4 regions of the Cytobacillus sp. Hz8 genome follow, and region 2 is predicted to be linked to each of the others. Evidence: riboswitches for the same ligand, from Rfam matches in the RefSeq annotation. Region 2 holds a riboswitch; each other region holds the start of a gene.

Region 1 (7,609 bases), on a different contig from region 2:
CCGTCCTCGAAAGCACGAGAAATGGTGATCACTAATTCTCCTGTGATAGCTGAAACCTCAGGCTCCGAAACCACCGCTTTCCCTTTTTGATTCATGGCATCTTTATACCAAAATCGCTCACGTGGATCATAGTTGGCTTCCATCTTTTTTTGCGGCATTTCTGCATATGTTCCCTTGTTCGTTCCAACAGATATACTTTGAGCCTCTGGGTGCAATCGTATGTATTCGTCCAATCGATCTTTCAGATTGAATTGGCGCTTTTCAAGCAAATCGTTTGCCTGAATTATGTTTGCAAAGTAAGTGGTATCATGGATTTTCTTTTCTAAGGTGTCATCAATGGATGAGTTTAAAAAGGTTATATTTTTTTCAAACCCAAAAATCATCTCTTTCTCCACGGAATCTTTTGCGGTAATGAAAGCTAGTATTCCAATCGATAAGGATGGGATAATTAAGACTAAGGAAAATGAGAAAATTAGTTTCGTTTTCAAATTTCTGAAAATAGCTGTGAAATTCATCACCAAAAGGACCCCTTTTAAAAACCATTAAGTGATAGTAAATAATTCAAGAGGCAAAACTACAGACGCTTTGGTTTAGAGATGTAATAGCCTTGCAGTAAAGGGACTCCCAAACGTTTTGCCATTATTAAATCATCTTTTGTTTCTATTCCTTCTAATACTAATTTCATATTGGAATGTGTAAATTCAAGAAAAAACGAAACCACCTCCTGTCTAATAATCGAAAATGATAAATCTTTTGCGCGGGTGTGATCCAATTTAATATACTCTGGAGAGAGGGTTTCCAGCTTATGCAAAGAAGATCTGGCAATTTGTAAATCATCAAGGGCAATTCTGAATCCAAGTGATCTTAATATCGACATCCGCTCTAAGAAGATTTCTTTTTCCCAAATGGATTCCTCAAGAGAAATTTCATTAATTTCAAAAATGACATGTTGATTAATATTGGGATAATTCTCGATGAGATGATGGATAAATTTTTCAAAATGCTGGTGTATAATCGTCGATGGAAAAATATTGATAAATAAAAAATACTTTTTGATATAGGATTGTGGATATTGATTAATGGCATTCTCAATACAAAAGGTATCTAATTCGTATAAAAACCCTTCATTCCGAGCAATCTCAAACATGATAAGTGGATTGACGGGGGGAGAGGAGCGTATCAGTGCCTCAAATGCAAAAATGGAATCATTACTTGAATTAATGAGAGGTTGATATTCATTAAACAATATTTTGTCTTCTAGATAGTGAGCCTGTTTCAGCAAATCAACTTTTCTCCTTTCTATGCTAGGAAAATAATAGGGTGAGCATGATCATAACTTGACTTTTACTTTTAGTTTGATTCCTCTTTTTATTAATTCCTTTTCAATCAACTTAATGAATAGAGGATCTAATTTTAGGGATATCCCTTTATGGTATACTTCCACTAGTTCCTCATCAGAAAGAATCATTAAACTAGACAATACAATCACCTTACTCAAACATTAGATTAAAATAATGATTAGCTTCTAGGTTGTTTTAAACAATCAATTAAATTCCATAATCAAGAAAATCGAATAATAGATAAAAAGATATAGAAAAATACTAAAAGACAATTAAATGTGATGAAAATAATCACATAAGGGACAATATTTTGAAATAATATTTTTAAAGGAAATAGTATAATATGACCGTTAAATTGTTATATTATTGGGCATTTTAGTATATAATTACAATTGAAACTATGTTAATTTCCTGTTATTCATTTAGTACTAAAAGTTAATAGGATTCACCATATTATAGTGGTGTAACAATCGAAAATTATGTTGAAAAGAGTATGAAATATCTTCAAAATAGCTTGTTGGAAAATAGAGGAACATGCGAATTCAATATAAACCTAAGAGGAGGTTAGTGGATGGTATTCTCTGCTGTTTCTCTTTATGCTGCACTTCTGAAAAGAGTTTCTTTATCATAGCGTGCGTTTTTTATAAATTGAAATCATGCTGAAATCCTCTAGATAGATCTAGAAAACAAGTTATGTCACTGAAGATGGTGTCTTGTATAAATGAAAAAACAATATTTAACCCATTTTTTAGATAAAATATGTCGATATCCTTCACATATTTTTTTTAATCAAAAAAATCCTTAGACTCTGTATTTCCTAATATAATTGAAAGGAGTACGAATATGAGGGCGTCTGTTTTCTTCAAAATAAGTGATATCGCTATCTTCGAAATTCTTGACCTCATTTTTGTTAGATATCATGGTTTTTCTATTCGTTTAGGTCGTTCTTTGATAAAATCTTGCTATGCATAAATATTCGTAAAAATGCATAAATATTTATTCAGTTCTTTTTGAAAGCAAAAAAACGCCAAGCTATTTTGTTCTATCCTTAATAGTCTCTTAAACAAGGGATATAACAAAATTCGACATTTCATGAACAGCATAAATTAATTTGGTGTATTAGGCCTCCATCTTAACCATTTATTTTGAAAGAAAAACAAATGCATCTATTTATTTTAATATTTTTTGTTTTTGAAATAGTCCCGTATTCCTACTCCATAATAATCCATTATTGGAAACCAGTCAATGGTTTTTGTTTAAAATAAGAAACTTCGGCTTAATAGAAAAATGTGTAAGGAAATGTTGTTGCCTATGAGACATATTCGGAAAGATATTGGAGATAGAGTGAAAGAAAGAATGAATGAACTGGGGTTAAAGCAGAAGGACTTGGTTTCAATAAGCGGCTTATCTAAAAGTACAGTCAGTAAAATTGTGAACGGAGAGACGAACCCCTCAGCTGAGATTCTATTATCCTTAAGTGAATCTCTTCATGTAACAGTCGATTGGATTGTTAAAGGTGATACAAATGAAGCTTTCAAACAGGAACAAAAATTATTTCATTCTAGTTGGGATCTAACGGAATTAAATCTTAAATTAAGCCAGAGTGAAAAAGAATTTATTTTGGAGTATGTAAATTTTAGTATTGCAAGAAAAAATTAATGGATAATAACTTATAAGAGGCAAGAAAGCGAAAATGGAGGCCTATTTTCTCGAACATGAAATCGAATTTTGGAAACAACCAATTGCATAACATTAAATTGATGAATTTCGTTTCGATTTTACATATTATTTTCAATCGTTTTAAGAGTACATTCTTTGATTTCGTAAAATAGTATGGGAAATGTGGTTCGATTGGGTTGAATAATGTTGTCATTTTAATAGTAGGGGAGAGGTTACCAGCCTCTCTCCTATTTTTTTGCGAGGAAGAATGGCATGGGCTAGACAAAGCCACTGCAGTCGAACCCATTTTTGGTTGTTTCACCATAGAGGTAGGGGATACCAATTAAGCTTTTAGCAATGGAAACGACTTCGCTTACCGAATAATCTCCATTATTATCGTTTATGTGAGCTGTTCCGGCCTTTCCTGCTGTTACAGGGGATGTTAATAATGTTATTTAATCCTGACGTATATATGTAGCTTGTTCAGCTCTATGGTTCGTCTTTTCAAATAATAATTTTTATCAAAGGGGACCGTCATTTTCTTTTAAATAATATTGAAATATAGTAAAATTTGACTAGGAAAATGAAAAAGGCAAACTTATGGAAACGTAAGGACGCAAAGCTTCGAGTCTAATGTCTTTATGACGATGATAGTCGGGCCGCCATATTCAAACATGAGGATCGAATAATATGTTATGATTCTTGGCACTCTCAGAAAAGAGTGCTTTTTTAATTTCTTTGGGGAAATGGCGGATTTGCGATGAATCTATTAGAGACAATTTGATAAGAAACATCTCGTATTAAAAACACAGATGTGCTGGAAACCTTTTTCATATTTAATCAAATTTTTATGGGAAGGAAGAAAGTATGGAATTCTTAGACAAGTTTTTTAAAAATCAGTCTCTGCAAGCCAATGATTCAGGTATCTTCAGAGCATTATTTATTCGTAATCCTCAGCCTATTTTTGTATTTAATTTAGACAAGCAGATTATTTCAATTAATCAAAAGCTGAAGGAGCTGCTTGGATACAGTTTGAATGACGTAGTGCGTTTAAAAAACAAATGGTTCCCGGATGGAGATTCCGATCTTTTTCAGTATCATTTTCATAATGCGCTAAACGGAATTCCCACCGTGTTTGAATCTACCCTTTTACACAAAAATGGCCAGTCATTTCCTGTTGAACTATCACTCATTCCTAGCATGAAAGAGGATGAAACGGAGGTTGTTTTTGCTGTATGTCAAGATCAAACAACTTTAAAAGATTATGAGAATAAGCTTGGAAGGGTGTTTAACAGCTTAGAACAGGCAGAAAGAATTTCAAGCATTGGCAGCTTTGAATACGATGTGGCGAGTCAGCAGGCAATTTGGTCCAAGCAGGTTTACGACATTTTTGGAATTAATGATTCAAATTTTGTTCCCAAGCTTGATACGGTCCGGAGCTTTGTCCATCCTCAAGATGTAGAGAAGTATGACATGGGATTGAAACAATTGGTTGAATCCCATCATAATTATCATTTGGAGCACCGAATAATTCGTATGGATGGAGAAGAGAGGATGATTTTAATATGCTTTGATGCTCTGTTTGACGAAGTGGGACAAGTGGCTAAAGTGATCGGAGTGATTCAGGATATCACTGAAAAGAAAGAAATGGAGAACCGATTAGCTGAAAGCAGGGAGCAGTTTTTGTCCGTTGCTAATCATCTTCATGCAGGCATTTGGTCTATTGATCGCAGGGATTCTCACTTTACTTTTTATTCTAAAGGAGTTCAAGAGATTATTGGTGTTTCTCCCAGTATTCTAAATGAAAATCCTGCTCAATTGATTGAGATGGTTCACCCCAAGGATCGGTCAATTATTGAGGAGGGGAGAAAGAAATTAAAGGATGGGGAAGAGATCAATCAACAATTACGGATCATCGATAAGAATGGAAGGACAAAATGGATTTCTTTACAAACGATACCATATCTTGATGATGACAGAAATCTTATCCGCATGGATGGAATCGTTCAGGATATTACAAGAGAAAAAGAGAGTGTTGAAGTCTACACGAATTTAGTTGATTATGATTATTTAACAAGGCTACCAAATAGAAATTATTTTTATCAGATTTTAGATCAACGAATTAATCAATCAAAAAAAGACCATAAATCTTTTGCGGTATTTTATTTAGATTTAGATCGGTTCAATTATATTAATGACACACTTGGCGGGGAAATTGGGGATCGATTGCTTATATCTTTTTCGAAGCGTTTAAATCAGCTTTTAGACAAAAGAAGCTTCCTTGCGCGAATTGCAGGAGATGAGTTTGTGATTTGCATCGAAGCCAATCACCAGGTGGAGGAAACACTCGAGGTGGCGAGAAAGATTATCAAAGAGATGGAACTCCCATTTTTTGTCGATGAGTATGAGCTGTTTACTACAGTAAGTATTGGAATTAGCTCCTATCCAATTGATGGAACGGATTCCTATACTCTTTTAAAAAAGGCAATCCAAGCTTTAAAGAAGGTGAAAGAATTGGGCCGCAATGATTGGCAAGTCTTCTCCTCTTCTATGAGCATTGAATCCTTCCGGTTATTTCAATTGGAAAGGGATATGCGCAAGGCTATTTTCAACCATGAATTTTATATTGAATATCAGCCAAAGGTCGATACGAGATCAGGAAGGATTGAAGGGGCAGAGGCTCTTATTCGTTGGGAGCACCCAGATTGGGGGATTGTTTCGCCGAATGAATTTATTCCATTAGCTGAAGAAAATGGGATGGTTTTTAAAATGGGCGATTTAGTGCTGCAGAAGGTATGCCTCCTGCTAAAAGCCTGGAAGGAAGAAGGGGTTCCAGTTGTTCCTATCTCTGTTAATCTATCACCGAAACGCCTATTGAAAGTAAATTTTGTTGAGGACGTTCAAGAAATCATAAAATCGGCTGGCATTGATCCAAGTTTAATAGAATTCGAATTGACGGAGTATGCGTTTATAAAAAACTTAGAGTCTACGAAGTCAATTATTTCAAGATTAAAGGAGTTTGGGGTGAAATTTGCTTTGGATGATTTCGGAACGGGCTATTCTTCCTTATCGTATTTAATGAAGCTTGATATTGATACGCTGAAAATAGATAAATCATTTATTGATGGGATTGGGCTAAATACTAAGAATGAAGGCATCATTAAAAGCGCATTATTTTTATCGAAGGAATTGAATATGAAGGTTGTTGCGGAAGGGGTTGAGAATCAGCAACAGCTAAACTTTCTTCTTCAACAGGAATGTGCGCAGATTCAAGGGTATATTTTTAGCAAACCGGTAAAGGCAGATCAATTTAAGAAATTCCTGCGAAAAGGAATCATCCAGGCGCTGCCAACGAAAAGATCCACACATTCAGTAGAAAATCGGCGGAAATATTATCGCTTAGGGTTTGTTTTCCCATTAAGCGCGGATATGATCGTCATTAAATTCAAAAACAAGAATCTTCAATTAGGGAAGTCTAAGTCTCTTATTGAAGATATTAGTCTCGGAGGCTTGAAATATCTCTCAAGTATCAATTTGCCTATCCAACATGATCTTATATTGCAATTTACCACCACTATTTTAGATAAAGAAATGAGTTTTATAGGGAGAAATGTGTGGAAGGAAGAAGTCGATGGACTATTCCAATATGGTTTTAAATTCAGTATGAGCGTAAGTGAGAAAAACCAATTCGCAGCTATATTAAATCAATTAACCCTTCAACTAAGATCCAACTCAATCTTACCAAGCTGCAGCTTCTTCCAAGGTTCTAAAAAAGAGTATTTTTAGGTTCCTACCCCTAGCCGGATAATCTTGTTTCACAAGGTTATTCTTTTAATGAATACTGGAAAAGTCTCTTGTAGGGGAAAAGTCTTTATTCTCTGCAAAGAATTTTTCCAGTTTTTTCTTTTCTATCCTTCAAATCATTTGTTAGTGTTTGTGCCCTCTCTTATTTCTCTATCAATATTCCAAACGCAATTTATTTTGAATAGAAGAATTATTGAAAAGCCCTGAGGTAGAGAAGTGACTTTCGCCTCAGCATAAAATCATCCCCCAATAGAATATCTTGAATTGTTCCTGAACTGAATGGATTCACTTTCTCAAGCATCTTAAAAAGATTTCGGAATAACAAAGGGGGAAAACAATATGAGCTTATTTCAAAAATCAGCAAAATCAGGTGCATCTATTTATTCCATAAAGGCATAAGAAGAGGAGGAAGGGCATGAAATCTAAAGGGATCCGTAAGTATTTAAGTAGTTTCCTTATTGCCGCGATTATTTTTTCATTATTGCTGCCAACGACGGGAATTGCAGAGGCGAAGGCACAAAATCATGAACAATTGCTTTCTGACACATTGGCCATTCAAGCTCAGACAAAGGATGAAACGCCAAAAAATCAGCTAAGTAGAGAAGCACTTACACAGATGAAAAGGGCGATTGCCGAGCAGACAGCTGCTTTAAAGGCTGGGCCAATCCTACACCCGGATCTCCATAACATGAAGGGAGACGAAGAGGTTAACGTCATTGTGGAATTATCTGAAAAGCCTGTGGCATTGGCGAAGGGAATTAATCTTGTAAAAGGGAAAGCTTTTACAAAAAACATGGAAAAGAGTG
Region 2 (7,609 bases):
AAAAATTATCTGAGACGGATAAGGAAATGATGAAGAATTGTGAAAAGATAGTAGGCCAAAAAATTGATGAGACCGTCTATCAATCTTTAAAAATCGAAGAACTGCTTAAGAAAAAGGTCAATCAATTTATGATGGAGGTTGCGGCTAATTCGATTAAGGATCTTTTTAGTCCTTTTCGCGATAAGTATCAAGAAAACAAAAAGGTAATCGAGTATTTAGAATCCTATTTTCATGATGTCGTATCGCATTATACCTTTTTTCTAGATACGAATAATAATGGTCAAGAGAATATCATGAAGGCGCTTATGGGTGGTTCCAATGAACATTTTCATCATCGATACACGGTGAATTTATTTGTGAACAATAAAAATCTCGCAGGGGCTCCCGTGATCTATGAAACGAATCCGACTTATTATAATTTATTTGGCAAGGTTGAATATCAAGGTTCGCTTGGCAGCTGGACTACGAATTTTACTTTAATTAAACCTGGAGCCCTTCATTTGGCAAATGGGGGATATTTAATTCTCCAAGCGACAGAATTGTTGCAGCAGCCGCAAGTATGGATGCGGTTAAAAATGGCTTTGCAAACAGGAAGTATTCAAATTGAAAATTTGAATGAGATGAATGGTGTTATTCCCTCTAATGGGAATAGACCAGAGCCGATTCCGTTAAATCTTAAAGTGATAATTATTGGTTCTTACTATTTATACGATTTTCTTTCTGCATATGATGAAGATTTTCATAAGCTTTTCAAGGTAAAAGTAGAATTTGTGGCAATCATGAAAAAGGATCAAGAAAATAGCTGGAAATTAGCACGCTTTGTCAAAAATTATGTGGATAAGGAGGGGCTTCTTCCCTTCCATCGTCGCGCCATTGCAAAAGTTATTGATTATGGATCCCGGTTAGTAGAGGAGCAATCTAAACTTTCTACAGATTTTCAAGAGATAACAAAGGTTTTGGTGGAATCAAGTTATTGGGCGAAACTAGAGCATGAATCCGTTGTAGATGATCGGCATGTCGAAAAAGCTCTTTCAGAAAAAGCACATCGATCCAATCATATCGTAGAGCAATATCGAGAAATGATTCGAAACGGCACAATCATGTTAGAAACCGATGGATATCGGATTGGACAAATCAATGGCTTAGCTGTAATGGGAACCAGAGATTCTATATTTGGAATTCCAACGAAGATCACCGCACAAACCTATGTCGGTAAAAACGGAATTATGAATATTGAACGAGAAGCGATGCTCAGCGGGCAAATTCATAATAAAGGCATGATGATTTTAACAGGGTTCCTCTCTGGAGAATTTGCGAAAAACCGGCCAATTCCATTATCAGCAAGCATTACCTTTGAACAAACCTATAATTCCATTGATGGTGACAGCGCTTCAAGCACAGAATTATATGTGTTGCTCTCTTCCTTAGCAGAAGTCCCGATTTACCAAGGGATTGCCGTAACAGGTTCCGTTAATCAATGGGGAGAAATTCAGCCAATTGGTGGAGTAAATGAAAAAATCGAGGGTTTTTACCATATTTGTAAAAGTCGTGCTTTGACTGGCAAACAAGGTGTTATAATTCCAAAGCAAAATATCCAAAATTTGATGCTGGAAACGGAAGTAGTCGAAGCGATTAAAGAAGGGCACTTCCATATTTGGGCAGTTAGTCATATTGCAGAAGGTATTGAAATATTGACTGGCGTAGATGCTGGCAATATTCGAAATGAAAAAGGGCAATATCCAGAGGGAACCATTTTTGCGAAAGTAGAAAATCGATTTACGAAAATGTTTGAAATGGCTAACAAACTTAAGAACTAATATCTAAGGTAAAAAAGAGTCTTGAAGCAATAAGGAAATGGAGAGAGTTGCAAAAATAGATAAGATCATTCATTATTTATATAATTTGCGAAAACCTTGTTGGGATAAAATCCTAGCAAGGTTTTCTTATTACAAAAATGTGAAATGAATAATAAATTGCTTGAATAAAATACCAAAAGTGGATATGATAAAATCTTAGTCGGCATTTTTCGACAAATTTAGCATTAAGATTCATTGGAAAACAAATGTATAAAGGCAAACTATTCGAAAGGATAGGACTCAGGAGCCAAGGGTCTACGGTTTATGGGACACAAGAGCTCAAAGAACTAAGATCGCCCGGTTGCCAATTATTTGGCTATTTTATCTTGTGTAGAATAGTTTTTTTATGGGAAAATTGCTCAATCATTGGGTAAAGGAGAGGATTAATAGGGATTAACCAGTTTTAAAAATAAAAATATACAAAAAGAAAGGTAAGTTGAAATAATGAAAAACATCTTAAGATATTTTAAGCATATGAAGACGAAATTGATTTTGTCCTTTGCTATAATTTTAATAGTTCCTACAATTTCGATTGGATATCTTTCCTTTTTATCGGCAAAGGATGCTATTCAAGAGGAAATGCTTAATGGATTTGGAGAAAGTTTAAGTTTGCTAAATTCAACCATTGATAATACCATTCAGCCAAAAATGAATGATGTCGGGTATTTTGCTCAAAAAATTACAAGCCAAACTTATCAAAAAGAGAGTTTGCAAGAATTAACCACAACCTTTGAGCAATATACGAAGCTGCACCCTGAAGTCGAGATGATTTATGTTGGTACTGAAACAGGCCAATTTATCCGAAAACCTGAAATGGAAACTAAAGCAGGGTATGATCCAAGAGTGAGAGATTGGTACCGTGCAGCAATGGCAAAAAAAGGGGAAATTGTTATCTCGTCCCCCTATGCAGATGCAAACACAGGAAAAATGGTGTTAACCCTTTCGCAATCTACAAAGGATGGTTCAGGGGTTGTTGCAGTCGATATCTCTTTAGGTTATATTCAAAAATTAACGAATCAAGTAAAAATCGGTAACCATGGTTTCGCGTTTTTAATTGATGTAGATAAAAAATATGTTTCTCACCCAACGCAGAAAGGTGGAAGCGAAGCAAAAGAAAACTATGTTGATAAAATGTTTAAGCAAGAAACAGGACATTTTAATTATACAGATAAAAAACGCTTCGACAAAATCATGAGCTTTAAGACCAATTCATTAACGGGGTGGAAAATTGGAGGAATGATTGATTCTTCTGAAGTAAGCCAAAAAGCTTCACCTATTCTTAACCATACCATTCTCATTATGGCCATTGCGCTGATCATTGGGGCAATAGCTATTTATCTAATCACAAAATCTATTATCTCTCCGTTGAAAAAATTAAAACATCAGGCATTAGCGATAAGCGGCGGCGACTTAACAGACGAAATTAAGATTGAAACAAATGATGAGATTGGCGAACTTGCAGGTGCCTTCAATGAGATGTCAGAAAATCTTCGCCATTTGATTACGGAAATTAATAGCAGTGCTGGACAAGTGGCGGCTGCATCTGAGGAGCTATATGCTACAACGGAACAAACCACTCAAGCCACCAATCAGATTGCTTCTGATATACAAACAGTTGCTGAAGGAGCAGAGAGTCAAGTGATTAGTTCAGAAGAGAGCTCTTTGGCGATGGAGGAGGTTTCCCAAGGAATGCAAAGAATCGCTGAATCCTCTTCATCAGTTAGAGATTCAGCAGAGAAAACGACTGCATTATCTGAGCAAGGAAATGAATTGATCCAAAAAGCCATGCTTCAAATGGAGTCTATTAGTTTAGCAACTGAAAACACAACGGCGGCCATTTTCCAATTAATTGAACGATCTCAAGAAATCAGTAAAATCATTGAAGTCATCACAAGTATTGCTGATCAAACCAATCTGCTAGCTTTAAATGCTGCGATTGAAGCAGCTAGGGCTGGTGAGCATGGAAAGGGATTTGCTGTGGTAGCAGATGAGGTTAGAAAATTAGCGGAACAATCTCGTGACTCAGCAGCACAAATTGTTACATTAATCAATGGAATTAAAAATGATACGGAAATGGCTAATAACGAGATGCTTGGAAGTGTTAGGGAAGTAACGTCAGGGAGAAATATTATTGATCAGACAGGTGAAGCTTTTCAACAAATTACAAAGGCTATAGCCTATGTTGGTGCACAAATCCAAGAAGTATCAGCCACCTCTGAACAAATATCAGCCAATACACAACAAGTTACAGCGACAATTGAGCAACTAGCTTCCATCGCTAAGGATGCATCGGCTGGCTCACAAAATGTAGTGGCAGCTTCTGAGGAGCAATTAGCTTCCATTGAAGAAATTTCAACCTCTACCGAGTCCTTGAGCAAATTGGCACAGGATTTACAAGAATTGTTAACGAAATTTAAGATCTAAAAGATTATGTGATTAATAATATAGAAGAAAAGCATACTGGGAAATTAATTTGCTTAAATTTCCTGGTATGCTTTTTTGTATGGAGGAATTTCAACATTTAAGCCAAAAAAAGATTCAATTTTCTGAATAAAAAGGAAGAATATAACCCTTATTCAAAACGCAGGATATACACAGTTATTCCTGTGCTTTAGATATGGAAGGAACAGCCTTTTGATTCTGGAGCTATGTTCTTTTTTACCACTTTCAATTGAAAGCAAAAAGCAATTCGGGGTGACGATTAAATTTGTCCTTTCTTTAACACATACTTTCCCTAGTTCCGATAACGTGGTTGATTTTGGATACCGAATCTTGCATTAATTTGTCCTCGAATCATTTCCTTGCGTGCTGATCTTTGATCCGCTTCGTTCTTTTTTGCTGCCATTTCTTTTCGTATTTCAAAGGTCTGAACTCCATCTTCAAGCATATCTGCAATTTCCATAAGAGTTTCTATGTCGGAAAAAGAATATTTTCGATTCTTTCCATTAGACCTTTCTGGAAACACCAATTGTCTTTCTTCATAATAGCGAATTTTTCGTTCTGATAGCCCAGTTAACTCACACACCGTCCCGATTGTAATCACTTTTTTGTCTTTGTAAGAAATGTCTGCCATATTTTCACCTCACAAAAGTAAATAGTGGCCTCATTAAAAGTAATTATACATGAAATGTGCTTGAAATATAACGACCAATGTTAAAAAAACTAACATTCGAATAAAATTATCTGCATTTTTTGATTTTTAAACTTATGCAAATACCTGAAATAATGGTTTAACAGGCAGTGTTGTCATATCCTTTTATGCTAAGATTCATCAACCAAGGAGTAATATAAATAAGAAAAAGAAAATACTATGTCAGATAATCTAACATGTTTGTTGTTGTGAGATTTTCTTACCAGCTATAATAAGAACAACAAAAACATAAAAAAGAAAAGGGGCTGAAATTGAAATGGATGTTGCAGTATTAATGGATAACCTGTGGGTTATGGTTGGCGCTGTATTAGTCTTCTTAATGCTGGGTGGCTTCATTCTTCTCGAAGCTGGTTCTACAAGAATGAAAAATGCTGGTCATATTTCAGGTAAGACGATCTTGGCAGCTGGACTTGGTACATTAGTTTTTTGGGCAGTCGGTTATGGATTTATTTATGGTGATGGAAATGCATTTATAGGTTTATCTAATTTCTTTTATGGTGATGCTTCAACGGTTAAAGAGGGATTAACACCTTCTGTTGATTTCATGTTCCAAGTGATGTTCGCGTTAGTATCCTTAACGATCGCGTTTGGTGGTTTTGCTGAACGTGCGAAATTATCCGCATATGTCATATTTGCTGTTTTATTCTCCGCATTGGTTTACCCAGTTGTAGCTCATTGGATCTGGGGCGGTGGCTGGTTAGCTGAACATGGAAAGCAGGATTTCGCTGGTTCAACTGTTGTTCATTTAACAGGTGCTATGGCAGCATTAGCGGCAACGATTGTCTTAAAGCCACGGATTGGAAAATATAATAAAGATGGTTCTACCAATGATATTGCTGGTCATAACCAAGTATATACAGCATTAGGTGTTTTATTATTATGGGTTGGTTGGTTTGGATTTAATGCAGGTAGTACATTTGGTGTTACAGATGGATTCTTTGGCTATGTTGCCCTTAATACTCAATTGGCAGCAGGCGGTGGTGCAGCAGCAGCTGCATTAGTAGCTTGGTTAGTTACAGGAAAGGCAGATGTTCCGACCACTTTAAATGGTGCATTAGCTGGTTTGGTTGCAATTACCGCATCCTGTGGATTCGTAGAACCTTGGGCAGCAGTTGTTATTGGGATTGTAGGAGGATTAATCGTATTCTTTAGTGTGAAGATGTTTGATAAAGCTCGAATTGACGACCCAATTTTTGCCCTATCTGTTCACGGTACAGTCGGCGTTTGGGGTACACTTTCAAATGGATTATTCGCGATTCCTTCCCTTTCAACTGACATTGATTGGGGGCAAGCAGGATTATTCTATGGAGGCGGCTTCCATCAATTAGGTGTTCAAGTATTAGGGGTTGCAGCATCTGGTTTATATGCCTTCGTTGTATCTTTCATTATTTTAAAAGTAATGAATGCTGTGATGAAAGGTATCCGTGTTACAGAAGAAGAAGAAATCATTGGTCTTGATATTAGTGAACACGGAAGTTATGGATACCCAGAAAGCATGCCTAATAATAAAGAAAAAGCAGGTGCATAAAATGGCTGCTGCCGACCATTTAGATCGCGGTGAGCTGGAAGAACCGATAGATGATTATAAGGCTTTAAGAAAATGGCGAAATCATCGTATTCAACTAGTTTGGGATGATCCCATCGCTTTGAATCAATTTCATGATGAGCTCATTGAAGCAACTGTACAAAAAGCAATCAAAAATGTAGAAAGTGAGTTGGGGCCAGCCCCTGCTCACTTTACCTTCTTTTTGATGGGAAGTGGCGGAAGACTTGAACAGTCGATATGGAGTGACCAGGATCATGGAATAATTTTTAGCGGAAAGGAGGAAATGAAATTCTATTTTTTGCAGTTAGGAACCGAAATTTCACAAGGGCTTAGTGAGGTGGGCTATCCATTTTGTGATGGGAAGGTTATGTCCTCCAACCCGAAGTGGTGTAATTCTTTGGAGGCTTGGGAAAAGCAAATTTACGATTGGCTGGATGAGGCAAGTTGGGAATCCCTTCGTTATTTTTCTACTTTTTTTGATTCTCGTGTTCTACTAGGAAGTGAGTCCCGTTTAATAAAATTAAAAGAAGGGGCATTTAAAATATTAAAAGAAAACCCATTTTTATTAACTCGTTTGTTAGAGAATATCAGTCATATAAGGAAAGGTCTTGGAGTCCTTGGCCAGCTGTTGCCAAATACTTCTGGTAAAGAAGCGGGCAGTATCAATATGAAGGAAGTGGTCCTTTTTCCTTATGTTAACTCACTCCGATTGCTTTCGCTGAAAGAGGAAATTTTAGCACCATCTACTTTAGAACGTTTTCGATTTTTACCTGAAAGTTATTATCACATAAAAGATTATCAATCAAGTTTTGAAAAACTTTTACGCTTGCGTCTTTATCATAAAAAAAAGGCAGAAAACTATGAGAATGTTCATTTCTTAAATATTCACTCTTTATCAAAATCAGAAAAATTAGAGATAAAAGAAATCATGAAAAATGGCTATAAGCTTTTTGAGGAAACGAAGGAAATTATCCAAAAAGGGTGTTCTTCATGGACATGAGTCAGATGATTCATTTTGTTAAACAACTATCTGGAAGACTAAATCCGAGTATGTAT
Region 3 (7,609 bases), on a different contig from region 2:
GAAGCGCAAAATAAACAAATGCCATACGGAATGAACATGCCCCATTAAGAAAATGGATAAGGCCATTCCAAGTCCGGAAAAGATTAGGATTCTTTTTCGTCCATACCGATCCCCGATTTTTCCCCAAATCGGTGAAAAGATAAAAGCGGAAACAAAGGTTACCCCAAAGGTGAGTCCTGACCAATGCTGTACATATTTTTCGGTGAAATCCCCGAAGGTCTGAATATACAAAGATAAAAATGGAAGTACCATCGTCATACTCGAATTAACGAAAAAATTGGCAAACCACATAATGTACAAATTCCGTCGAGCAACTTCTTGTTGATTCATTACAAAACACTTCTTTCTAAAAACATTTCGTATTCCTAAATATTAACACATTAAAATATTATAATAAAATAAATCGAATTGTAGTGAACAAATAGTGAATGTTTTGATGGTGAGATAGATTGGAATATTTCGTTTCATTTTTGAGGATAATGATCAAAATATAGCCATTAAGTGATTTGAAGGAGAAGATGATATTGAATCAAGAGCAAATCGAGAATGTTTTTGAACATATGGGGTATGTTTATTTTCGTGAAAAATTTCCATTTAAGTTGTGGCTAAATGGGATATTAGATGAGGAGGATGAAGAATTTTTTCTCTCATTTTTAGATGTGTACAGGCTTGAGGATGATGATGCGTACTGCTTTGATGAATTTTTGTATCTCTTGAGAATTTATCAATATATTTGCAAGCATAATGATTTACCTGTTTTTTATTTTTGAAGGAAGTGGGAGTAACAGTAAAAAATCATAGATAAGGCTAAATGGAATTGCTGGGAAAAGACTAATACGCGATAAATGGCGGAATCGTGAAATAAAAGGGTGAAAATGTAAAAATTGAACGGAATCGCGTGAAAAAGGTAAAATGTGAACAACGAAGCGAAGTTGTGGAATAAAGGGTGAACACGCGAGTATCAGGGAGAAATCACGAATAAATAGATAAGAAAACTTACGCAATTTTTTATATAACAATACGCAAAGAATCAAAAAGAGACAGTCTAAAAAGTCTGCCTCTTCCAAATATCCTACAAATCCTTTACATATACTGCAGTTCCTGTTGCAATACACATCATCATGCCTTCGCGAAGGGTCTCAAAGTCTAAATCTACACCGATTACGGCATTTGCTCCTAGTCTGCTTGCCTTGTCTTGCATTTCTCGAAGGGCAATTTCTCGTCCTTCTGCTAATTTATTTTCATACGCACTGCTGCGACCGCCAATTATATCGGTTACACTTGCTAGGAAATCTCTGACAACATTGGCTCCCATAATAGCTTCTCCGGAAACTACACTAATATATCGTTCAATCTCCTTGCCTTGCAATGTAGAAGTGGTCGTAATAACCATAGAAAATCCTCCTCTATTTTTTGAATGATTAATCTACGAGTAGCGGAGAAAAAGGTTTCAATTCAAAAAGTTAGTCAATCTTATAAAGAAGAGAAAGGCTAACCATATCGAGAGGGTCAGCCTTCATTAGGAGATCATGCTACTCTTCGTTTATTCGATTTTTAAAAGCTTCTTGAGTGACGAGTAATTCTTCATCTTCTTGTGCTTCCGTGGTATGGCGTTCAACAAGAGTATTTTGGGGGAACTCACCTGGGTGACTTTTTTTCTTGTGATTCAGATGCTTACCGCGACCCATGTTCACACGCTCCTTTCACTTTTTTATTTTTTCAAAAAAGAAATTTTCTATGTATTCCTTTTTGGTTGAGGCAAATTACCACTTTTTGTTCAATTGAAGGGGGAATTTGGTCGAAATGCCAAAATAAAATGTAAAATAATGCTTCAATATTTATAGATTTTTGTCGAAATAAATAATAAGAAGTCTATTAATCATTGAAAACCTTTCAAATGATAGACTATTATAAAGTAATAGAGTGATAATTTCCTTAAACTTCAAAAGTAGAGATAGGTGACTATATATGGATAAAACTTCGATAATTGGTATTATTTTAGCTCTAATAGGAATTGGATATGGGATGTTTTTAAAAGGGGTTAGTCCAACTGTTGTTGTGACAAATCCAGCTGCGATTCTAATTATTATAGCGGGGACTGCCGCTGCCGTAACAATTGCTTTTCCAACGAATGAAATTAAAAAGGTGCCAAAACTATTTGCCATTGTCTTTAAAGAACAAAAATTAATTCCTACTACAGAACTAATTAAAATGTTTTCAGATTGGGCTCAGCTTGCAAGAAAGGAAGGCTTGCTTGCGTTAGAAGTGAAAACAAATGAAATTGAAGATGAGTTTTTAAAAAATGGCTTGTCCCTTGCCGTTGATGGCCAAAGTGCTGACTATATTCGGGATGTGTTGACAGAAGAAATAGATGCAATGGAAGAAAGACATCAATCGGGTGCCTTGATTTTTTCTCAAGCTGGAACTTATGCACCAACACTTGGAGTACTTGGAGCAGTTGTTGGGTTAATCGCTGCATTAGGAAATATGGCAGACACAGATACTTTAGGACATGCCATCAGCGCTGCGTTTATAGCAACATTACTCGGTATTTTCACTGGATATGTACTTTGGCATCCATTTGCTAATAAATTAAAAAGAAAATCAAAGCAGGAAGCAAAAATTAAACATATGATGATTGAAGGCATTTTGTCCATTCTTGAAGGAGAAGCTCCAAGGGTTATTGAGCAAAAACTTGCTTCTTACTTACCTGCAAATGAAAGGAAAAAATTCCTTGAAGAAGGTGAAGTGAAGAAGGATGAGTAGAAAGAAAAAGAAAAAGGACGACCATGATGAGCATTTAGGTGAAGATTGGCTGCTTCCATATGCCGACTTGCTTACGCTTCTTTTAGCCCTGTTTATCGTTTTGTTTGCCTCAAGTTCAGTTGATGCGCAAAAATTCCAGGAAATTTCTTCTGCTTTTAATCAGGTCTTTTCTTCGGGAACGGGAATTATGGATTTTCCAAGTCCAATGCCCCAAAAGAATTCTCAATCTCTTGATGAGTATCAGGATAAAGGAGAGAATGATAATAAGGAGGGCGACAAGAATAAGCAACAGCAATCGGAACAACAGTCTTTGAGCGAGGTTCAACGAAGAGTTAATAATTATATAGAAAAAAATCATCTGGAGAATAAACTGGCGACTTCATTATCCGGTGAAGGATTGTTAGTTTCAATTCGCAGCAATGTATTATTTGCATCAGGGAGCGCGGAAGTCAGGAAACAGGATATTAAGATGGCGAAGGAAATATCTGATCTTTTAGTTATGGATATTCCACGGAGTGTCATCATAAGCGGGCATACTGATAACATTCCCATTAGTAATTCAAAGTATGATTCAAACTGGGAACTCAGCGTCATGCGTGCCGTTAACTTCATGAAAATTGTTTTAGAAAATGATAAGCTTGATCCTCAATTGTTTAGTGCGAAGGGCTTTGGAGAATTTCAACCTATTGCTTCCAATAAAACAGCAAAGGGAAGAGCAAAGAATAGAAGGGTAGAAATTCTTATTTTACCAAAGGGTGCTAGCACAAATACTCAACAGTAAAACAGGTTATCTACATCCACTGTGTTCTTATACCATTATAGGATGGGACACTTTGGAGGATAGCCTGTTTTTTTATGATAAAACAAACAAGTCAAAATATTTTGTTAATCAAGAAATATTTGGTATTATTCTGAGGTCAATCTAAAGAGGAGGCATAAGATGAATCGAATAAAAAACTATGTAGCTCAATTTCATCCGATTGTCTGGGTATTGTTAATCGGAACGGTGTTAGCAAGAGGGGCTTCCTTTATGACGCTACCATTTCTATCCATCTACTTATCAAAGAATTTGCATTTGCATCCCATTGTCATTGGCTTAACAGTTGGGATGAGCCCATTAATGGCTACTATAGGGGGCTTTATTGGTGGGCATTTATCCGATCGTTTCGGAAGAAAACCGATTATGCTATCCGCTCTATTTGTCTGGGCATTCGTATTCTATGGTTTTATGATAGCGAAGGATCCCATCGTATTTATCCTATTAAATGCTTTAAACGGACTCTGTAATTCATTCTTTGAGCCAACATCCCAAGCTCTGATGGCGGATTTAACAGAGACAAAAAAACGTATGAAGGCCTATTCGATGCGATATACAGCTATTAATATTGGTGCATCTGTAGGTCCGTTATTAGGTGCATACCTAGCCTCAACCTCGGCAAAATCAACATTTCTCATTACCGGAACGATGTATCTTATCTATGCCATTGTCCTTACGATTATTATGAAGCAGTTAAAAATCTCAAATCACAATCAAAGTAAGCATCAAGTGCGCATAGCCGATGCCTTTTTGATTATTCGAAAGGATAAAGCTCTTCGCTATTTAATATTAGGTGTCATATTAATCAATGCGGGCTATGCCCAAATAGAATCAACATTGCCACAGTATTTAGGAAGCAGCATTCAAAACGGAGTATTTATTTATTCCGCATTGTTATCCATAAATGCCGTAACGGTTGTTGTTCTGCAAATGCCAATCAGTCATTTAGCTGAAAAATTTCGACCTATGCAGGTGATGATGGCTGGAGCGATCTTGATGGCACTTGGATTATTCAGCTTTAGCTTTGTTTCAGGCTGGGTTACGGCGGTTGTAGCAATTCTGATTTTAACTTTAGGAGAGATTCTTGTATTCCCTTCTAATAGTCTTTTAATTGATCAATTAGCTGAAGAACAGTTAAGAGGAACCTATTTTGGGGCAGGACAATTTCGGAAAATTGGACATTTTCTTGGTCCTATTCTTGGAGGATATTTGTTGAGTCATACCGGTGGCTCGTTGCTATTTATTATCATTGCTATTATTACCTTTGGAAGTGTCCTCTTTTTCCATTATGGAAATCAGGAATATGTAAAAGTAATGGCTCCTGTGTATAAAGAAAATGCTTAAAAGAGGGTGATGGTTAATCATCCTCTTTTAAAATAAATAGAAAGCGTTTCCAAAAATTTCATTCAGTATTTTGATTTTTTTCATTTGGTTTACACATACGATCAAGCATAAATCCAGCAAATGCAATAAAACCGATCGGGACAACAAAATTTAAAACATGAAAAAACGTCATTCATATCCCTCCTACCAGAATAGATAAAAATTTCCAAATCAATTCTTGTTATTATTATATGCGAAACGTCACAGAATTGACAAATAATATTCACAAATTTGTCAAAATAAATATTGACAAATTAATCACGATATAATTCGACATTGTTTTATGTCGACTGCATAATGGTTAGAGGAAATAAATTCCTTAAATGTAGAGGATTGACGGGGAATGTTGGAAATAATCAATGAAAAGCAAAAGAAGGATGACAAGTAGTTACACATTTTTTATTTAAAACCGATTATGATTTAGGAATAGCACAAAAAATCTATACTTGAAGTCTCAGAAAAGGGCAAACTAATTGAAAAATTAGGACGCAAAGTCACAGGTCTAAGGTACATGACTTGAGATCATGGATGCTATGATGGCTGGATTATCTGAAATACGATAAGTATTTTTGGGGGAGAAGAGTGATGAATAAGAGTATTTCCACCGAAGAGTTGGATTTCGAGTGGGTAGAATTAATATTTGAGGCGAAAAAGCTTGGGATGAATAAAGATGAGATTCTTTCTTTTTTAAGAAAAAATAAAGAGGATGAAATGGTTTAAGACCAGTTGAGATGAATCTAAAAATAAATATTGTATTAGGGTTTTATATTTAAGTAAAATTTTGATATGGAATTCAAAAAGACCTGAATTGAACAGGTCTTTTCATTATTGATTTTTCATTCTCCATTTATTAAACTCCAGGTATTCACGAAATTGCTCTTTTGTAACCCCCGAATCCATGGCTTCCTTTACAATTCTTATCCATTCAGAATCCAATTCCTCTTCATCGGGCTTTTCATGAATTAATTGGTCAACTGGAACCTTAAGAACAGCAGCAATTTTTTCAAGGAACTGGATGGAAGGATTTGTTTGTAAGTTTCTTTCTAGAGAACTTAAATAGGATTTTGCAACTCCCGCTTGTTCAGCTAATTCGGTCATGGACATTTTCTTTTCAAGGCGGAGATTTTTCACACGTTCACCAATCATTTACGTTCACTCACCTTATTAATAATGTTAACTTAAATATAACAAATTTTGTTAAAATGTTTTATATTTAGAACAAGATATTAAAAATTTTATCATAATTGTAAACTCTTTTGTTTGAATAGTTATCAAAAGTTTGTGAATTTATTCTATTGGAATGATAAATATGTGATTTGATGGTGAATTCATGTCAAACCCTTCTTTACCAGGGGTTCTTTATGCAGAGTGACAATTTTTTTGATAATCTCCTCCATCAACGATAATATATATATGAGAGATGAACGAATAAGTCATTTTATTTAGATGGTAGGAAAGGCAGGAGTCAAAATGATTGTATTAAAATCTGATCGTGAAATAGAGAAAATGAAAGAGGCAGGAGAGCTATTAGCGGCATGTCATAGAGAAATAGCCAAATTGATAAAACCAGGAGTCACTACCTGGGAAATTGACCAATTTGTTGATCATTTTTTGGCTGAACACGGTGCTACACCAGAGCAAAAAGGCTATAATGGCTACAAGTATGCGACATGTGCAAGCGTTAATGATGAAATTTGTCATGGCTTTCCTCGAAAACAGTCATTAAAAGAAGGGGATATTGTTACTGTTGATATGGTCGTAAATTTGAATGGAGCCCTAGCTGATTCTGCTTGGTCTTATGCAGTTGGTGAGGTTTCAGAAGAAGCGAAAACTTTACTAGACGTAACAAAGAATGCTTTATATAAAGGAATTGAACAAGCGCAGGTTGGAAATCGTATTGGGGATATCGGACATGCGATTCAAACCTATGTAGAAGGCGAAGGGTTTTCGGTGGTACGTGATTTTATTGGACATGGAATTGGAGCGGTGATCCATGAAAAACCAGATGTGCCACATTATGGACTTCCGGGAAAAGGCCCAAGAATAAAAGAAGGAATGGTCTTTACGATTGAACCAATGGTCAATGTGGGAAGATATCAATCCAAAATGGATGATAACGGATGGACAGCAAGAACCATTGATGGAAAGAATTCTGCACAGTATGAACATACGATCGCGATTACCAAAGAAGGTCCGGTCATCCTAACGGAACAATAAAATGGCGACTTTTGGCTAACTGTATGAAGGATAAAATAGGTTTAGGAAGAAAATCAAAAGAATTTCCGCTATTTTGATTTTCTTTTATTGAATGAAGAGGAGTCACAAATGAGATTAATAACTATTGAAGAATATAATCCTAAGCTAATGCAGTTAGCACGACCCGTTTTTGATAAATATAGAAGGGTATTGCTTGCTGCGGGCAGGCAAATTCATCCGATTTATTTAGATCGATTGAAAGCGATGGATATCCGCTATTTATTCGTTGAAGATGCTGTCTCATATGGAATTACGATGGAAGAAATGGTGGATGTTCCAACATGGATGGATGCAATTGAGATAATTGAAGCCGCTTTTAAAAGTGTAGCAACGAAGGGGGAGCTGCCGTTACGGGAGCTCCATAGGCTTGTGGTTCACCTTGTAGAT
Region 4 (7,609 bases), on a different contig from region 2:
TTCCTACCAAGCAACATATAAATCAAGCCGACTAACAAAATCGGTACAAGTGATGGCATGATTTGATCCAACATGTCTTGAATTTTCAAAGAGACTTCCCCAGATTTATAGACTAAAGGTACCTTTGCGTTAACCACTGTTGGGATCAGAGCACCTACGACTGTAATTCCGAGCAACACAGCTGCTTCTGTTAATGCATTTAACCGATTGGCAAATTCATTAACTAATTTAGCGCCTTGTTTATATCCAATAGGAAGCAGCGTAAAGCGAAGACCTACAATCAAGATATTAACAAGGACCCAAATTAATACTCCTGTCCCATTTCCTTTTAGAGCCATATAAGAAGCAATAGAACCAAAAATGGTTGGAATAATTACTCCGAAAATAGTATCTCCTACTCCTGCAAATGGTCCCATTAATCCGGTTTTTAACCCCGCAACCACTTCTTTAGATGCTTTTTGTTCTCGTTCCTCAATCGCCATATCCATCCCAAGAATAAGTCCACCCACCATAGGGTTTGTATTAAAGAATTGATTGTGCATGTCCATCATTTCTTTAAGATCCTCATCTTTTTTGTATAGCTTCTTCAAGGTTGGCAAAATACTATAAAGATAACCAGTAGACATCATACGTTCATAATTCCAACAGATTTGACTGCATAAGAGCCAGCGAATATTTGCTGCAAGTAAATCTCGTTTACTTAGGATGCCGGGATTCATGTTTTCAGTTTCAGTCTTCATATTCTCCATCCTCATTTTCCACTCCCATCATATTTGTAGTAGAGTTTCCAGCTAATACCACTTGTTTGTTGAAGTTTTGTTTAAAGAAAATAATGGCAAGAGCTAAACCGATTAATGCAACACCAAGCATCGGAACTTTCAAATAAGCTGCTGCTACAAAACCAATAATGAGATACGCAACAAATTTGTTGGTTGGTAAATATCTTAGTAAAATGGCAATCCCGACTACCGGTAAAATTCCGCCTGATACTTTTAAACCTCCCATAAGCCAATCAGGCATTTCGTTTACGATAAAATCCACAATTTTTTTACCAAAAACGAGCATAATGAAAACCGGAATCGCACGGGAAAGCCCCCAAGGCAGTGCACCTAACAGGACATTTCGTCTTACACCTGCGATATTATTCATAGCTATATTTTTATCGACACGATGGAGAAAGAATGTATTTGTAAAACGAGCCAAAACATCTAATTGAACCATAAGTAGTCCTACTGGAACAGCAATTCCGATGGCGAATTCTGCATTTTGATGTGACATTGCCGCAAATGCAGTACCCACGATGGCCCCGGTAGTGAAATCCGGTATGGAAGCGCCTCCATAAGTACCTACACCAAGAACCATCAATTGCAATGTCGCACCAATGGCTAATCCAAGAGTAATGTCGCCCATTATTAGACCAGTGAATGTGCCAATTATAACGGGATATTGACACCCAATATTTAGTGTTAGAGAATCAAGGATGGAGAAAAAAGCTAAAATCACTAATATTATAATTTGCCAAACTGCTAAATCCATTATTATTCCCCCAGTCTAGGTTTCTTTCCATCTTAGATAAGCTTCATAAAATCCATTGAGTCTTCGGATGGGACCATTTGTGCGGTGATTTTAATACCCTTCTCTGCCAAAAATTTAAAGTCTTCAATATCTTTATCCGTTACACTTACTGACTTTTTGACTTTCTTTGATCCTGATTTTGTAGACATATTTCCAACATTAATTTGAGGTAATTCAACTCCGCCTTCCACTAATGCGCGTAAAGCTGCAGGGGATTTAACGATCAAAAATACTCTTTGATCTGTGTATTTCTCCGCTAAAATATTTCTAATAGCTCCTGCTGCAGTTAAGATACTTAACTTTACACCTGAGGGAACAGCAGTCTTTAGAGCCATTTTCTCCATATCATTTTTGACTACTGCATCATCAACGATCATAATGCGTGTTGCCTTTATTGAATTAGTCCACATCGTAGCAACCTGCCCATGAATCATTCTTTCATCAACCCTAACGTGAACGATTCCGCTCTTCGCCATCAATCCTCTTCCTCTCCATCTTCATTTTGTAAAAGACTTTTTTCAGTGGTTACTATTTTCGTATTTTCTTTCATACTCAAAATCGTCTCTTCAAGACTTTCGCCTAGACTAAGAGGTATTAGTATAGCTAATGATAATCCTGCTACAATCGTGATGTTTTCATATTTGTTTGCAACAATAATTGCAGCATTACATGGGGTGCCGCCTAAAATGTCAACAATTATGGTTATGCTGTCATCGGTGTACTTTTTAATAAGTTCTTCATATTGACATACAACATCCTCCAAGCCCATGCTCTCAGTAAAAGCAATAGGATGGATTTTTTCCGTTAGACCAGTAATCATTTGACAGCTATTTCTTGCTTCAATCGCATACCGGCCATGGGAGGCTATAATAAACTGCATATTTTTGCTCCTTTTATTGCTTTTTCTTTTCGATTTCAATGAAGTAGTAATTATGACGAACATAACTATCAACATATTCAAAAGGGGTATGATCAGCAACAAACGTGATGCGTTCAATTCGGTAGACTGGACTATTTTCAAGTTGTAATTTTCCACTGATATTCTCTGACACAGGGAATTTGACCTTAATTGTCTCTTTCATAGCTTCATTTAGAATATTGACCCCACAAATTTCATTGATTCTTTCTGATAGCGATGAAAATTTTTCATAATTTGAAAGGTCTACATTCATTAACCAATCCTTTGAAATGTAGTTATTTTGGATTGCCCAAGGTATGTCATCAACATAACGAATCCTTTCAAAGTGAATAATTTCCTGATCCGATGAAATTTGGAGCTTTTTAGCAATTCGCTCATCTCTTATTTCATTAATAGAAATAACCTCGGTCCTCTCATCACATAGCTTATCCTTAGAATTAAAACTCCTCGATTCATTATTAGGGAAATGGGAATACTCGTTAAAAATCACTTCTTTATTCAGGATTGATTTACTAACATAGGTGCCCTTCCCTTGAATCCGGTTTACCATACCATCTCTCACTAATTCCTGTAATGCACGGACAACTGTCGTATTACTGACATTGTACTTTTGCTTCAACTCCCCTTCCGAATAAATTTTTTCTCCTGGTTTAAAAACACCTTTGTTGATTTGTTCCTTTATATCGTTGATGATTATGAGGTATTTGGGAACACTCATTTTTTCACTCCTTAACGAATTTATTAGCCTTTTTATGTTATAACTATAACGTCATAACCGGTTAACACGTTAAGTTATAGCTTTAAGATAACTAATTTTTTTGACTATTGCAAGCGCTTTTTTTCTAAAAATATTGACATAAAAGTGACAGACACCATTCAATAAATTAGATCGGTGCCTGCCACTTTTTTTCATATGTTTTTTTTATTTCCGAAATATGTATCTTATTTATAAATCATAATTTTTATCTTCTCGTTCCCTAGTATTAAGAATTAATTTGAAATTCTTTTGATTCTACGCGCAATACTAATTGCGCTTCGATTCATTGCTTCTCCAATTTCAGCATAAGTTAAGCCCCTATTCCGCAAACATATAATCTGCTTTTCATCTTTAAGGGTCCAAGTCTTATAAGGCCGCTTTTTAACAATTTGATTCTGTATTTCTTTTTCCCTTTCAACTGCAACCCAATCAGGCTCAGGCAGTAAGGTGTATGATTCAATTTTCGAAAACTGGACTTTATCTTTATGCTGTTCAGCCCAATCCCAAAAATATGCTGTTTCGATAAAATAAAAACACTTTGACTTTCTAGTCACTTTTTTCACACATAGCAACCCATGCCGTTCAATCCATCCTTTGATAATCGTCCTATCTATATTCAAACAGGTAGCTAACTCTCCAATTGTTAGCAATCCTGTTTGTGCTTTCGTATTAGATATTCCTAAACGATTCATCTTAATCCTTACTGACTCATAGGAACGATTCATATTTTTAGCGATTGTTGTTAGTTTATGCATTCCTATGTATTCCTTTAAATAATCAATTTCCTCACTGTTCCACGCCTTTTTCAATCTAGCCAATCCTTTCGTTAATAAAATTCAAAAGAAATGATTTGTCACAACATGGGCACAATAAAAAAGGCCATTCTAATAGAATAGAATAGCCAAATTGAAGTATAATCGATTTACTCATCATGGTAACCTGGCGATCATAGTTTCAAGTAAATACCTTAGACCCACGAGCTTTGCGTCCTATCCTTTCGGAATAGTTTGCCTTTATCATTTATTCAATCTTTAAACATAAGTAATGTTAACCTTTTTTTTTACAAAATTCAACAAATTACAGCAAAATTAGGACATATCGACCATTTTTTTACAAAATAATGGTTCTATTTAACGGGATTTTATTTGACATATAAACAAATGGTGTTATATGATACCAAAAGTAACACCAAATAGTTTCATTTTACCTCACAATAAAGGAGATTATCTATGGAAACTGTACAAGATATTAAACAAACAATCGTCTTAGAAGCACCCATTCAAAAAGTATGGAACACGGTTTCCACTTCTAAGGCAATCGAGTCATGGTTCATGCCGAATGATTTTGTGGCAACGGAAGGATACGAATTTCATATTCAATCCCCTTTTGGTCCATCTCCATGTAAGGTATTAGAAATCGATGAACCAAACAAGCTTTCCTTTTCATGGGATACAGATGGCTGGGTTGTTTCATTCTTATTAAAAGATCTAGGAGATAAAACGGAATTTACCGTAATTCATGGTGGCTGGAAAGAACCAGATGCCATGATTCCAAAGGCTAACCTCAAAACGATTGATGTTCGCAATAATATGAATGGCGGTTGGGAGAAGATTGTTCATGTTGCACTGCGAAAGGTTGTGGAAGGATAAGTGTCAGCCATCAAGCATGATGTGTTTCAAGCGATTGCTGACCCCACTCGCAGGGAAGTTCTCCAGCTGCTTTCTCAAAAAGCATTACCGATATCCGAAATCACTTCTCATTTTTCTATGAGCCGTACCGCCATTGTCAAGCATCTGCAAATTCTTTCAGAGGCTGAATTGGTAAAAGGCCAAAAAGTAGGGCGGGAAAAGATTTATCTACTTCATCCCGAACCGTTAACGGAACTGAAGCAATGGCTTTCCTACTACGAGCAATTTTGGAATAATAAATTGTCCATGCTTAAACATATTGTGGAGAATGATGATGGAAAATGAGTGTAGTGAAATTGGATAGGTTAGAGGAGTGATGAATCATCACTCCTCTTTTTTTAAGCTCTTTTCGTATACTTTGTTGCTCTTGAATAAATTAGGTTAGAGTCTCCTTCAGACACCGCTGGATAAATTGACAGATTCGGGAGCCTATTCATCTGAGCATAGATATGGGAATTGTAAGCTAATTGAGCTTAGGATTGGTGACCTGAAAAATAATGTTGCCTCCTTTTCGCGAGTAAATTCGATTTTTCGCAAACAGCCTAAATTTTTCGCGAGCATTTCATGAATATCGCGAGCATTTTTTCGAAATCGCGAATAAACTTTGGATTTCGCGAATAAAATTCGATTTTCGCGAATAATCAGATCCACGCCTTCTATTTAGATAAATAGCAACACCATTGAATCCGAAAGTGCTGCCAAAGCAGTCCAGTCTAAGTTAGATGCTTCAAAAGAGTTTGAAATATTGTTTCAAAAAACAACAATCTTTAAGAAAACAGCGTTTTTTTAAATTGCATAATTGTGGAGAAAACGGTTTTATCAATCGTAACTTTTCCGCTCTCAACTTTTTCAAAAAACATACACATTTCCCCACTAAAACCTTTCCTAACAAAAAAAGAGACCCTCCTAGATTAGGAGAGTCCCCAACGTGCGCGTACCCTTTATTCAACTGATCAAGAAACCCGCTGTCCCTTTACCGCAACGGAATTTCCTTGTTTATTGGTTTTAAAAACATTGAAAATAACATTTAAAACGATAGCGGTTAGGCTGCCGGCAACGATTCCGTTATCTGTTAGGATGCGGATGCTTGCAGGCATTCCGTGGAATAAGTCAGGGACGACGGTGACGCCAAGGCCCATGCCGACGGAGCAAGCAATGATTAATAGATTTTCTTGTGATGAGAAATCAACTTGACTAAGCATTTTGATTCCGTAGGCGACAACCATGCCGAACATGGCGACCATCGCTCCACCCAGAACAGAGGATGGAATAACAGTTGTGAGAGCGCCAATTTTTGGAATAAATCCTAGTAAAATGAGGATTCCACCCATCGTGTAGATGACGCTCTTTGCTTTAACGCCCGTCAATTGCAGAAGTCCGACGTTTTGTGAATAGGTTGTGTACGGAAAGGAATTAAAGAGTGCTCCGAAAATGCTAGCAAGACCCTCTGCACGATAGCCGTTTGCTAAGTCCTTCTCATTGACTTCTTTTTCACAAATATCTCCTAAGGCAAAATACACACCGGTAGATTCTACTAAGCTAACTAATGCCACAAGAACCATTGTGATAATGGGGGTGATTTCGAATGTTGGTGTCCCGAAATAGAATGGTCTTACCATATGGAACCATGACGCATCGAGAACAGATGAAAAATCCACTTTCCCCATGAAAAAGGCGATGAGGGTTCCTGCTAAAAGTCCAAGCAAGATGGAAATGGAACGAATAAAACCATCAAAAAAGCGATAAAGCACAATAATAATAAATAAAGTTCCAAATGCTAAAGCAATATTGCTCATGGAGCCGAAATCCGGGGCTCCTTGACCGCCAGCCATATCATTCATAGCGACAGGGATTAAGGTAATTCCGATAATCGTTACCACGGATCCTGTTACGATTGGTGGGAAAAATTTTACGAGCTTAGAAAAGTATTTCGCAATTAAGACAACAAATATTCCTGAAATTAAAATCGAGCCGTAGATAGCAGAAAGACCGTATTTACCGCCAATGGCAATCATTGGACCAACAGCTGTGAAAGTACATCCTAAAACGACCGGAAGTCCAATGCCGAAAAATTTATTGCGCCATACTTGTAAAATCGTGGCGATTCCACACATTAAAATATCAATGGACACTAAATAAGTAAGCTGTTCACCCTTCATTCCGAGCGAGCCGCCAACAATAAGCGGAACAATGACTGCACCTGCATACATTGCCAGTACGTGTTGAATTCCCAGTGATGCGATTTTCCATGTATTTGGTTTCATATTGCCATACCCTCCGCTCTGTGATTCACAAATCTTACTTTCCCGTTTGCCAATGATGCGATTTCTGCAAGTGATTCAACCTTGAAGCCGAGTTTCCTTAGTTTCTCTCCGCCTTCTTGGAAAGACTTTTCAATCACGATCCCAATCCCAACCATTTGGGCTCCCGCTTTTTCCACAAGGTTCGCTAAGCCTAATGCAGCCTGTCCATTGGCTAAGAAGTCATCAATGACAAGGATACGATCACTTTTTTGCAAAAATTTATTGGATACAGAAATTTCATTGGATTCCTGTTTAGTAAATGAATAGACAGTGGTCGTCAGTAAATCGTCTGTTAAGGTTAACGACTTTCTTTTTCGAGCAAAAACAACAGGAACACCTAGTTCCAACGCTGTCATGACGGATGGGG

Evidence for each region. Region 2 has a riboswitch for cyclic di-GMP ahead of ACE38V_RS15970 (methyl-accepting chemotaxis protein). Riboswitches for the same ligand answer to the same signal wherever they lie in the genome.
Region 1: linked by a shared signal. The riboswitch ahead of ACE38V_RS21200 (EAL domain-containing protein) and the one ahead of ACE38V_RS15970 (methyl-accepting chemotaxis protein) in region 2 are both predicted to bind cyclic di-GMP.
Region 3: linked by a shared signal. The riboswitch ahead of sinI (DNA-binding anti-repressor SinI) and the one ahead of ACE38V_RS15970 (methyl-accepting chemotaxis protein) in region 2 are both predicted to bind cyclic di-GMP.
Region 4: linked by a shared signal. The riboswitch ahead of ACE38V_RS21015 (DNA-binding protein) and the one ahead of ACE38V_RS15970 (methyl-accepting chemotaxis protein) in region 2 are both predicted to bind cyclic di-GMP.

What each region holds. Positions count from the first base shown of each region.
Region 1 covers NZ_JBHKFI010000025.1:48,578-56,186, reverse strand. The annotation lists gene ACE38V_RS21220 (methyl-accepting chemotaxis protein) at 1-515, opposite strand, end outside; gene ACE38V_RS21215 (EAL domain-containing protein) at 575-1,282, opposite strand; gene sda (sporulation histidine kinase inhibitor Sda) at 1,331-1,468, opposite strand; gene ACE38V_RS21205 (helix-turn-helix domain-containing protein) at 2,652-2,999, shown strand; cyclic di-GMP riboswitch class I at 3,581-3,666, shown strand; gene ACE38V_RS21200 (EAL domain-containing protein) at 3,867-6,785, shown strand; gene ACE38V_RS21195 (S8 family serine peptidase) at 7,219-7,609, shown strand, end outside.
Region 2 covers NZ_JBHKFI010000014.1:6,645-14,253, forward strand. The annotation lists gene ACE38V_RS15965 (Lon protease family protein) at 1-1,817, shown strand, start outside; cyclic di-GMP riboswitch class I at 2,062-2,165, shown strand; gene ACE38V_RS15970 (methyl-accepting chemotaxis protein) at 2,301-4,280, shown strand; gene ACE38V_RS15975 (MerR family transcriptional regulator) at 4,591-4,929, opposite strand; gene ACE38V_RS15980 (ammonium transporter) at 5,264-6,535, shown strand; gene ACE38V_RS15985 (DUF294 nucleotidyltransferase-like domain-containing protein) at 6,537-7,553, shown strand; gene ACE38V_RS15990 (exonuclease domain-containing protein) at 7,544-7,609, shown strand, end outside.
Region 3 covers NZ_JBHKFI010000013.1:100,683-108,291, reverse strand. The annotation lists gene ACE38V_RS15875 (MFS transporter) at 1-330, opposite strand, end outside; gene ACE38V_RS15870 (hypothetical protein) at 525-770, shown strand; gene ACE38V_RS15865 (YbjQ family protein) at 1,073-1,393, opposite strand; gene ACE38V_RS15860 (hypothetical protein) at 1,533-1,688, opposite strand; gene motA (flagellar motor stator protein MotA) at 1,969-2,766, shown strand; gene motB (flagellar motor protein MotB) at 2,759-3,547, shown strand; gene ACE38V_RS15845 (MDR family MFS transporter) at 3,707-4,927, shown strand; cyclic di-GMP riboswitch class I at 5,420-5,519, shown strand; gene sinI (DNA-binding anti-repressor SinI) at 5,552-5,686, shown strand; gene ACE38V_RS15835 (helix-turn-helix domain-containing protein) at 5,792-6,112, opposite strand; gene map (type I methionyl aminopeptidase) at 6,437-7,183, shown strand; gene ACE38V_RS15825 (HD-GYP domain-containing protein) at 7,292-7,609, shown strand, end outside.
Region 4 covers NZ_JBHKFI010000025.1:1,303-8,911, forward strand. The annotation lists gene ACE38V_RS20990 (PTS system mannose/fructose/sorbose family transporter subunit IID) at 1-755, opposite strand, end outside; gene ACE38V_RS20995 (PTS mannose/fructose/sorbose/N-acetylgalactosamine transporter subunit IIC) at 730-1,536, opposite strand; gene ACE38V_RS21000 (PTS sugar transporter subunit IIB) at 1,569-2,051, opposite strand; gene ACE38V_RS21005 (PTS sugar transporter subunit IIA) at 2,051-2,455, opposite strand; gene ACE38V_RS21010 (GntR family transcriptional regulator) at 2,469-3,212, opposite strand; gene ACE38V_RS21015 (DNA-binding protein) at 3,485-4,060, opposite strand; cyclic di-GMP riboswitch class I at 4,182-4,273, opposite strand; gene ACE38V_RS21020 (SRPBCC family protein) at 4,481-4,900, shown strand; gene ACE38V_RS21025 (ArsR/SmtB family transcription factor) at 4,901-5,224, shown strand; gene ACE38V_RS21030 (nucleobase:cation symporter-2 family protein) at 5,893-7,203, opposite strand; gene ACE38V_RS21035 (xanthine phosphoribosyltransferase) at 7,200-7,609, opposite strand, start outside.